DNA from 2 places in the Streptomyces sp. NPDC001507 genome. Region 2 is predicted to be linked to the other one. Evidence: predicted binding sites of a transcription regulator. Region 2 holds the regulator's gene; the other holds the start of a gene.
The links. The regulator HspR, encoded in region 2, represses chaperone genes until heat shock. The targets are predictions, from matches to a motif close to TTGAGNNNNNNNNNCTCAA.

Region 1: a site for HspR is predicted at 2,068-2,086, ahead of lon (endopeptidase La). Genes of this name have one in related genera too.

What each region holds. Positions count from the first base shown of each region.
Region 1 is NZ_JBIAVV010000005.1:456,136-460,457, reverse strand. It holds gene lon (endopeptidase La) at 1-2,045, opposite strand, end outside; gene ACFY0K_RS19305 (GNAT family N-acetyltransferase) at 2,269-3,021, shown strand; gene ACFY0K_RS19300 (rhomboid-like protein) at 3,466-4,278, opposite strand.
Region 2 is NZ_JBIAVV010000011.1:142,796-147,117, reverse strand. It holds gene ACFY0K_RS32760 (PA14 domain-containing protein) at 82-2,496, shown strand; gene ACFY0K_RS32755 (heat shock protein transcriptional repressor HspR) at 2,556-3,002, opposite strand; gene dnaJ (molecular chaperone DnaJ) at 3,007-4,179, opposite strand; gene grpE (nucleotide exchange factor GrpE) at 4,216-4,322, opposite strand, start outside.

The DNA.
Region 1 (4,322 bases), on a different contig from region 2:
CGGTCCTTCAGGTCACCGACCGGGAGTTCCAGTTCGGCGCCGTGCGAGCGGAGGAAGGACAGGGCGATCTGCGCGCTCTCCTTCATGACGTCACCCAGCTGGCCGGTGAGGGTCAGACCCGCCGCGCCCGTCTCCGGGTCGGCGAGGGACGCCTCGACGAACAGGACGTCACCGCCCGCTCCCGTGACCGCGAGGCCCGTCGCCACACCCGGGACCGCGGTGCGGCGCTCGGCCGGGTCCTGGGCGGACTCGGGCACGTGGTGCGGCCGGCCGATCAGGGCCCGCAGGTCCTCGTCCCTGATGGTGAACGGCAGCTCCCGCTCGCCCAGTTCGTGCTGGGCCGCGACCTTGCGCAGCAGCCGGGCGATCGACCGCTCCAGGGTGCGGACGCCCGCCTCGCGGGTGTACTCGCCGGCGAGCTTGCGCAGCGCGCTCTCGTCGAGGGTCACCTCGTCCTCGGCGAGCCCCGCCCGCTCCAGCTGGCGCGGGAGCAGGTGGTCACGGGCGATGACGACCTTCTCGTCCTCGGTGTAGCCGTCGAGGCGGACCAGCTCCATACGGTCGAGCAGGGCCTCCGGGATGGCCTCCAGGACGTTGGCGGTGGCGAGGAAGACGACGTCGGACAGGTCGAGCTCGACCTCCAGGTAGTGGTCGCGGAAGGTGTGGTTCTGCGCCGGGTCGAGGACTTCGAGCAGGGCCGCGGCCGGGTCGCCGCGGAAGTCGGAGCCCACCTTGTCGATCTCGTCGAGCAGGACGACCGGGTTCATCGAACCGGCCTCCTTGATGGCCCGGACGATCCGGCCGGGCAGCGCACCGACGTACGTACGGCGGTGGCCGCGGATCTCGGCCTCGTCCCGGACGCCGCCGAGGGCGACCCGGACGAACTTGCGGCCCATCGCATGGGCGACCGACTCACCGAGCGAGGTCTTGCCGACACCGGGCGGGCCGACGAGCGCCAGCACGGCACCGCCGCGACGACCGCCGATGACCCCGAGTCCGCGGTCGCTGCGGCGCTTGCGCACCGCCAGGTACTCGGTGATCCGCTCCTTCACGTCCTCCAGGCCCGCGTGCTCGGCGTCCAGGATCGCCTTGGCGCCCTGGATGTCGTACGCGTCCTCGGTCCGCTCGTTCCACGGCAGTTCGAGGACGGTGTCCAGCCAGGTGCGGATCCACGAGCCCTCGGGCGACTGGTCGCTGGACCGCTCCAGCTTGTCGACCTCCTTGAGGGCGGCCTCGCGGACCTTCTCCGGCAGGTCGGCGGCCTCCACGCGGGCGCGGTAGTCGTCGGACTCCTCGCCGTCCTTGGCGGCGTCGCCGTTCAGCTCGCGCAGCTCCTTGCGGACCGCCTCCAGCTGGCGGCGGAGCAGGAACTCGCGCTGCTGCTTGTCGACGCCCTCCTGGACGTCCTTGGCGATGGTCTCCGCCACGTCCTGCTCGGCGAGGTGGTCGCGCAGGTGCTGGGTGGCCAGCTTCAGGCGGGCGACCGCGTCCACGGTCTCCAGCAGCTCGATCTTCTGCTCGGTGGTCAGGAAGGGCGAGTAACCGGAGTTGTCGGCGAGCTGGGAGACGTCGTCGATGGCCTGCACCCGGTCCACGACCTGCCAGGCGCCGCGCTTGCGCAGCCAGGCGGTGGCGAGGGCCTTGTACTCCTTGACCAGTTCGGTGACATGACCGGGCACCGGGTCCGGGACGTTCTCGTCGACGCGGGTGCCCTCGACCCACAGGGCGGCACCCGGGCCGGTGGTACCGGCGCCGATGCGCACCCGGTAACGGCCGCGGATCAGCGCGCCCGGGTCGCCGTCGGCCAGGCGGCCGACCTGCTCCACAGTGCCGAGCACACCGGTGCCCGGGTAGGTCCCGTCCACCCGCGGCACCAGCAGCACCCTGGGCTTGCCCGGCTCGGTGCGGGCGGCGGCCTGCGCGGCCTCCACGGCGGCGCGTACATCAGGGTCCTTCAGGTCCAGCGGGACCACCATCCCGGGCAGCACGACCTCGCCGTCGAGAGGCAGCACAGGGAGGGTGAGTGATGCGGACGTCGAAGCCATGATCTCCCCTTCGGCAGTCAACTTGAGCTATGCCGACTCAATGTTTAGGAGCCCAGAAATGTTCCCATGCATATGTTCGCTCTGAGCGATCGAGTGCCGACCTGGCCGAACACGGTCCCGCGCCCGTGAAAACAGTTGCTCCGCGCGGGCTCATTCCCCGTACGGTCGGCCGGTGACCGACACCGACCTCGACGCGGCCCTGCTCGCCGCCTACGACGCCCAGATGCGCGCCGTCCAGCCCGTCCCCGCGCCCGGCATCACCTACGAGCACGACGGTCCCGTCCTGCGGGTGGTGGGCCAGCACCGCGGCTTCGTGACCGGGCCGCGCGACTGGGGCGGGGTGCGCGGCCCCGAACTGGACGCGCTGATCGCCCGGCAGCGGGACTTCTTCGCGGCGCGCGGCGAGGCCGTGGAGTGGAAGACGCGCGGGCACGACGACCCGGCGGATCTCCCCGACCGGCTGCGCGCGGCGGGCTTCGTGCCCAGGCCGCGGGAGACGGTCGTGACCGCCCTGGTCGAGGAGCTGGCCGTGGCCGCGCCCGCCCTGCCGCCGGGCGTCACCCTGCGCCGGGTCACCGCCGACGCGGACCTGGACCGGATCGCCGCGCTGGAGACCGCGGTGTGGGGCGAGGACATGTCGTGGCTCGCCGGCTACCTGAGGGGCCGGCTCACGGTCGCCCCCGACGAGAACGAGGTGTTCGTGGCCGAGGCCGCCGGGGAGGTCGTCTCGGCCGCCTGGGTGGCCTTCCGCCCCGGCACGGACTTCGCCATGCTGCTGGGCGGCTCCACCCTGGCCGAGTGGCGCGGCAAGGGCATCTACCGCGCACTGGTCGCCCTGCGAGCGACCCGAGCGGCAGCCAGGAACGCCCCCTACCTCCTCGTGGAGGCCTCGTCCGACAGCGCCCCGATCCTCCAACGGCTGGGCTTCAGGACCCTCACCACAACGACCCCGTACGTCTGGACCCCGGCCCGCTGAAGCGCCCCGTAAGGGGCGCGGGGAACTGCGCGACCAGCCACAACGCACCGGCACCCGACTTCCCGACCGCCCCTCCCCGACGTTGAACCCCCAGCCAACTCAAGCGCCCCGCAAGGGGCGCGGGGAACTGCGCGACCAGCCACGACGCACCGGCACCCGGCTTCCTGACGGCCTGCCACAACGGCGCAGCCCCCGCCGGTCCGGCACCGCCGAACAACGACGTCGGGGCTGAGCGCCGTTGCGGCGGAAAGAGATTGCGGCACCGCCCCACCACCGCCACACAACTCACAGGAAAAGACCCGAAACTGCCGCCGGACGGGCAGGACAAGGCAGTACACAACGCGGCTCGGGGGACACATGGACGAGAAGGAGCCGGCGGCCAAGCACCACGGCACGGCGTGCCGTGGTGACCGGCGCCGCCGTCGTCGCGGCGCGGCTGAGCGCTTAGGGGGCCATGGGGACGGCGCCGGCCAGGGCCAGGGCCTGGACCCGCTCCCGCCGCCAGCGCCGGACCAACGGCCAGAGCCCGGTGCCGATGCCCAGCGAGATCAGGTGCCCCCAGTTGGTCATCGGGTCCTGGAAGGCGATGAGGTCGGTGACGAGGCTGTAGCCGACCAGGGCGAGCAGCGGCCAGCGCACCCAGGGGGCGAGGAGGCCGGAGAGCGCGCCGATGCTGGCGGCCACGCCGAAGCTGATGCCGTAGTCGAGGCGGTGCAGCGAGGTGTCGGGAAGGTGGCCGGCCAGGACCGCGAGGCCGACCGGGACCTCGGTCGCGAGGGTGGCGAGGACATGGCCGGCCAGGAAGACGAAAATCGCGCGGGCACCGCCTATCCGCCGCTCCAGTGCGGTCAGGACGAGCACGAAGGCAAACGCGTACGGCGACAGCAGCCCGCCCGCGATCCACAGCGCGCTGGCCAGCAGGACGAAGACCGGGGTGCGCAGCAGGTGGGCGACGTCGGTGCTGGAGTCCTGGTAGACCGCGTACAGCAGACCGGGGCTTGCCCAGCTCGCGAAGAGCGAGGTGAGGGCCAGGACCGCCGTGTAGGCGAAGGTGACGGGGGTGCCGGTGGGGCTGGGGAGGAGCCGCCAGGGCAGCACGCGCCACTGGTGCGCGGGGAGGGCGGTGCGCGGGAGCCCCGGGGCCGGCGCCGCGGCCGGGCCCCGCTGGCGGGGCACGCCGTCGAGGAGTGCGGCGACGTCCCCGGCAGGAAGGGGCTCGGGCGTGGGCGTCGATGCGACCCTCGCGGTCCGTTCCACGGTGAGGCGCTCCTTCCGTTTCACCCCACCTTTCGTGGTCCCAC
Region 2 (4,322 bases):
ATCAGTACAACCAACGCGGTTCCTCACGAGTCGACATCCGGAACGATCGTCCCGCTCGTTCGGATGCGACCAGAGGATCGAATGAACCCAGCCAGAAGCGCCGCGGCCGCCGCCGTGGTGTTCGCCACCGCCGGCACGCTGCTCGGCGGCGCCGTCGGCACCGCCTCGGCGGCCACGGCCTGCTCCTCCCCCGTCTTCAAGCGGCAGTTGTTCGCGAACACCGCGTTCAAGGGCACCCCGGAGAAGACCGCCTGCGACTCCGCGGTCGACGAGAGCTGGAGCGGCGCCCCGGCGTCCGGCCTCCCGAAGGACGACTTCGGCGTCCGCTGGACCGTCACCCGCGACTTCGGCTCCGGCGGCCCCTTCGCCCTCGCCGCCTCCGGCCTCGACGGCATCCGCGTCTACCTCGACGGCAGCCGCAGGCTCGACCTGTGGAAGAACACCACCAGGACGGTGAGCAGGACCGTCAACGTGACCGTCCCGTCCGGCAGGCACACCCTGCGGGTCGACTACGTCAACTGGACCGGCGCCGCCAGGGTCAGGTTCACGTACACCCCCCGCACCTCGGCCTCGGTGGACAGGGTCCGGCCGCTCGCCCCCGGCGGGGCATCGGTGTCGTACGACGCGACGTCCGGCAGGGCCCGGCTCGGCTGGGCCCGGAACAAGGAGATGGACCTCGCGGGGTACCGGGTCTACCGGCGCCTGAAGGGAACGCCGTTCGGCAGCAGGCCGCTGGCGACCACCACCGCCGCCGCGTACTCCGACGTCCCGCCGAAGACCGGCGCCACGTACTACTACGAGGTCCGCGCCTACGACAAGGCGGGCCACGAGTCCGCCGGAAGCGCCGACCAGGGCGTCACGACCCCTGACAGGACCCCGCCGGCCGCGCCGTTCGTCGAGATGGACGGGTGCCCGGCCGGCAAGCCGTACGCGGCCCCCGAACTCGTCACGACCGCGCAGAACGCGGCGGACATCGTCCTGTACGAGATGCAGAGGAGGAACCCCGTCACGGGCGCCTGGGCCACCGTCTACACCGGCACCAAGAGCGCGATCTGCGACACCGGCCGGCCGGCCGACGGCAGCAAGGTCACCTACCGGGGCCGGGCCCGCGACACCGCCGGGAACTGGTCCGCGTACTCGGCCGCCGCCACGTTCACCACCAGCGACCTGACGCCTCCGGCGGCCGTCACCGACGTCCGCGTCGAGTACCGTTCGGGCGTGCCGCACCTGGTGTGGGCACCCGTCGACGGCGCCGCCTCGTACCAGGTCCTGCAGTACGACCCGGCGACCGGCGGCTACGGCGACGCGCTCCCCGGCACCGGCACCGCGGGCCGCACCACCGTGGACACCGACGTCGTCCCGGGCCAGCGGCTCGCTGTCGCCGACAGCTACCGGTACGCGGTGCGCTCGGTGGACGCGGCGGGCAACGCGGCCGCCCCCGTGGAGGTCACGCTGGCGATGGCGGACCGTGCGGAGGCCGTCCCCGCGTTCGAGACCCGCGCGAGCCGGTTCGACGAGGGAGTGATGGTCTGGTGGAGCAGCGCGGACCCGTGGACCTTCGGCGAGGACCGGCCGTTGCTCACCTACCGGGTGATCCGCACCGACAGGGCGACCGGCGTCAGCAGCACGGTGGCCGGGTGCAAGCCGAACAACGCGCAGGACCTGCCGCTGACGGATCCCGAGACGTACTGGACCTGGACCGGCGACGACGCTCCGGCGTACGCCGGGGACCGGCAGATCAACGGCTCCTGCTGGGACGTCTCCGGCGCGTCCGAGACGGCCTACGACTACACGGTCGTGACGATCGACCCGTACGGCCACGAGTCGCCGCCCGGTCCGGCGGCCACGGCGACCATGCCGGACACCGTGCGCCCGGCCCCGGTGGAGAACCTGACGGCCGAAGCCGTCCCGCTGGGCGTCCGCCTGACGTGGACACCGCCCGCCGACGACGACGTCACCGAGTACTACGTATGGCAGGGCACGACCGACCCGGACACCGGCGAGACGGTCTGGAAGAAGAACTGCTGGACCTCGAACTCCGCAACGACCGGGATCGTCTGCCCGACCGTCCCGGACGGCGCCACCCACGTCTACCGCGTGGCCGCAGCCGACGGTTTCCACCTGTACGAGAACGAGGGCCCCGACTTCTTCCACACCACGGCCGTCCAGGTCGCCCTGCCGGACACCCGGCCGCCCGGCTGGACCACGGCCGGTGTCCGTGCGGACCGTCACCCGGATCTGTACGTCGGCTGCTCGGAGAGCTCCGGCCTCGGCGACTGCTCCCGGTTCACCGCCTACCGGGTGGAGCGCTGGGACCCGGCCGCGGCCGCCTGGGGCACCCTGGCCGAGGGCCCCGCGGGCACCGCCGCCTACTGCATGGACACGACCGTGTCCGGGGACGAGCTGGGGCTCTACTACTACCGCGTCGTCCGCCTGGACGCCTCGGGCGCCGAGGCGTCGGTCACCTCGGCGGCCTACGGCATCTGGGACTACTGACCAGATGACGAAAGGGGCCCGGAGGTCGTGACCTCCGGGCCCCTTTCGCACGGGTACCGCTAGTCCTTGGCCTTCTTCGGCCGCCACACCACCAGCGCGCTGGTCTGCTGGACCTCCTGGTACGGGACCAGGTCGCGGCGGTAGGAGGCGTGGACGGCGGCCTCGCGCTGCTGCATGGCGGCCGCCGCGCCGTCGACCGCCGACTGGAGTTCGGCGACGCGCTGCTGGAGCGCCATGACCTGGTTCTCCAGTTCGATGATGCGCTTGATGCCGGCCAGGTTGATGCCCTCGTCCTGGGACAGCGTCTGCACCTGGCGGAGCAGTTCGATGTCGCGGGCCGAGTAGCGTCGGCCGCGCCCGGCCGTGCGGTCGGGGGAGACCAGGCCGAGGCGGTCGTACTGGCGCAGCGTCTGCGGGTGCAGTCCGGAGAGCTGGGCCGCCACCGAGATGACGTAGACCGGGGTCTCCTCGGTCAGTTCATACGGGTTCCGTCGACGGCCGTCCATCTCGTCATGCTCCCTTCGCAGCCTCGAACAACTGGGCGCGCGGGTCCTCGCCCGCGGTCGCCTCGCGATACGCCTCCAGTGCGTCACGAGCATTCCCCGACAGGTCCTTCGGGACACTCACCTCGACGGTGACCAGGAGGTCGCCGCGGGTTCCGTCCTTGCGGACCGCGCCCTTGCCACGGGCGCGCATGGTGCGGCCGTTGGGCGTGCCCGGGGGCAGCTTCAGCGTGACCGGCGGTCCGCCCAGGGTGGGCACCCTGACCTCGCCGCCGAGCGCCGCCTCGGTGAAGGTCACCGGGACGGTCACCGTGAGGTTGTCGTCCTTGCGGCCGAACACCGGGTGGGTGTCCACGTGCACCATGACGTACAAGTCGCCCGCGGGGCCGCCGCGTTCGCCCGGTGCGCCCTTGCCGCGCAGCCGGATGCGCTGGCCGTCGGTCACCCCGGCCGGGATGCGGACCTGCATGGTCCGGGACGACTTGGCGCGCCCGCTGCCCTTGCAGTCGGGGCAGGGGTTCTCCGCGATCAGGCCGCGGCCCTTGCAGTCCGGGCAGGGGTCGGTCAGCGAGAAGCCGCCGCCGGAGCCCCGCGCCACCTGGCCGGTGCCGACGCAGGTCGGGCACACCCTGGGCGTGCCGTTCGCGTCGCCGGTGCCCGAACAGGCCTTGCAGGGGGCCTGCGAGGACATCCGCAGCGGGACCGTGGCGCCCTCGATGGCCTCCGTGAAGCTCAGCGTGACCTCGGACTCGATGTCCTGGCCGCGCCGCGGCTGGGTACGGCCGGCCGTGCCGCCGCCCCGGTTGAACAGGCCCCCCAGGACGTCACTGAAGCCGCCGCCGCCGAAGCCGCCCCCGCCCTGGGCGCCACCTCCGAAGAGGTCGCCCAGGTCGAAGTTGAAGTTGCCGCCGCCCGCGCCCGGCCCCGGGCGGAACCCGCCGTTGCCGAAGAGGGCGCGGGCCTCGTCGTACTCCTTGCGCTTCTTGGGGTCGCCGAGTATGTCGTTCGCCTCGGAGATCTCCTTGAAGCGCTCCTCGGCCCTGGCGTTGCCCTTGTTGGCGTCCGGGTGGAACTCGCGGGCGAGCTTCCGGTACGCCTTCTTGATCTCGGCCTCGGTGGCGTCCTTGGGGACGCCGAGGACCTTGTAGTAGTCCTTCTCGATGAAGTCCTTGGTGCTCATCCCCGACGCCCCTCCTTCCACGTGTTACCTACGACTTCAGCCCTCCTCAGGGCCGTTGTCCTTCTCGTCGGCCGCGGGGGCCTCTTCGGTCCCCTCGGCCTTCGCCGGCGTCGCCCCCGGCTGCGGTTCGGCGACCGCCACCC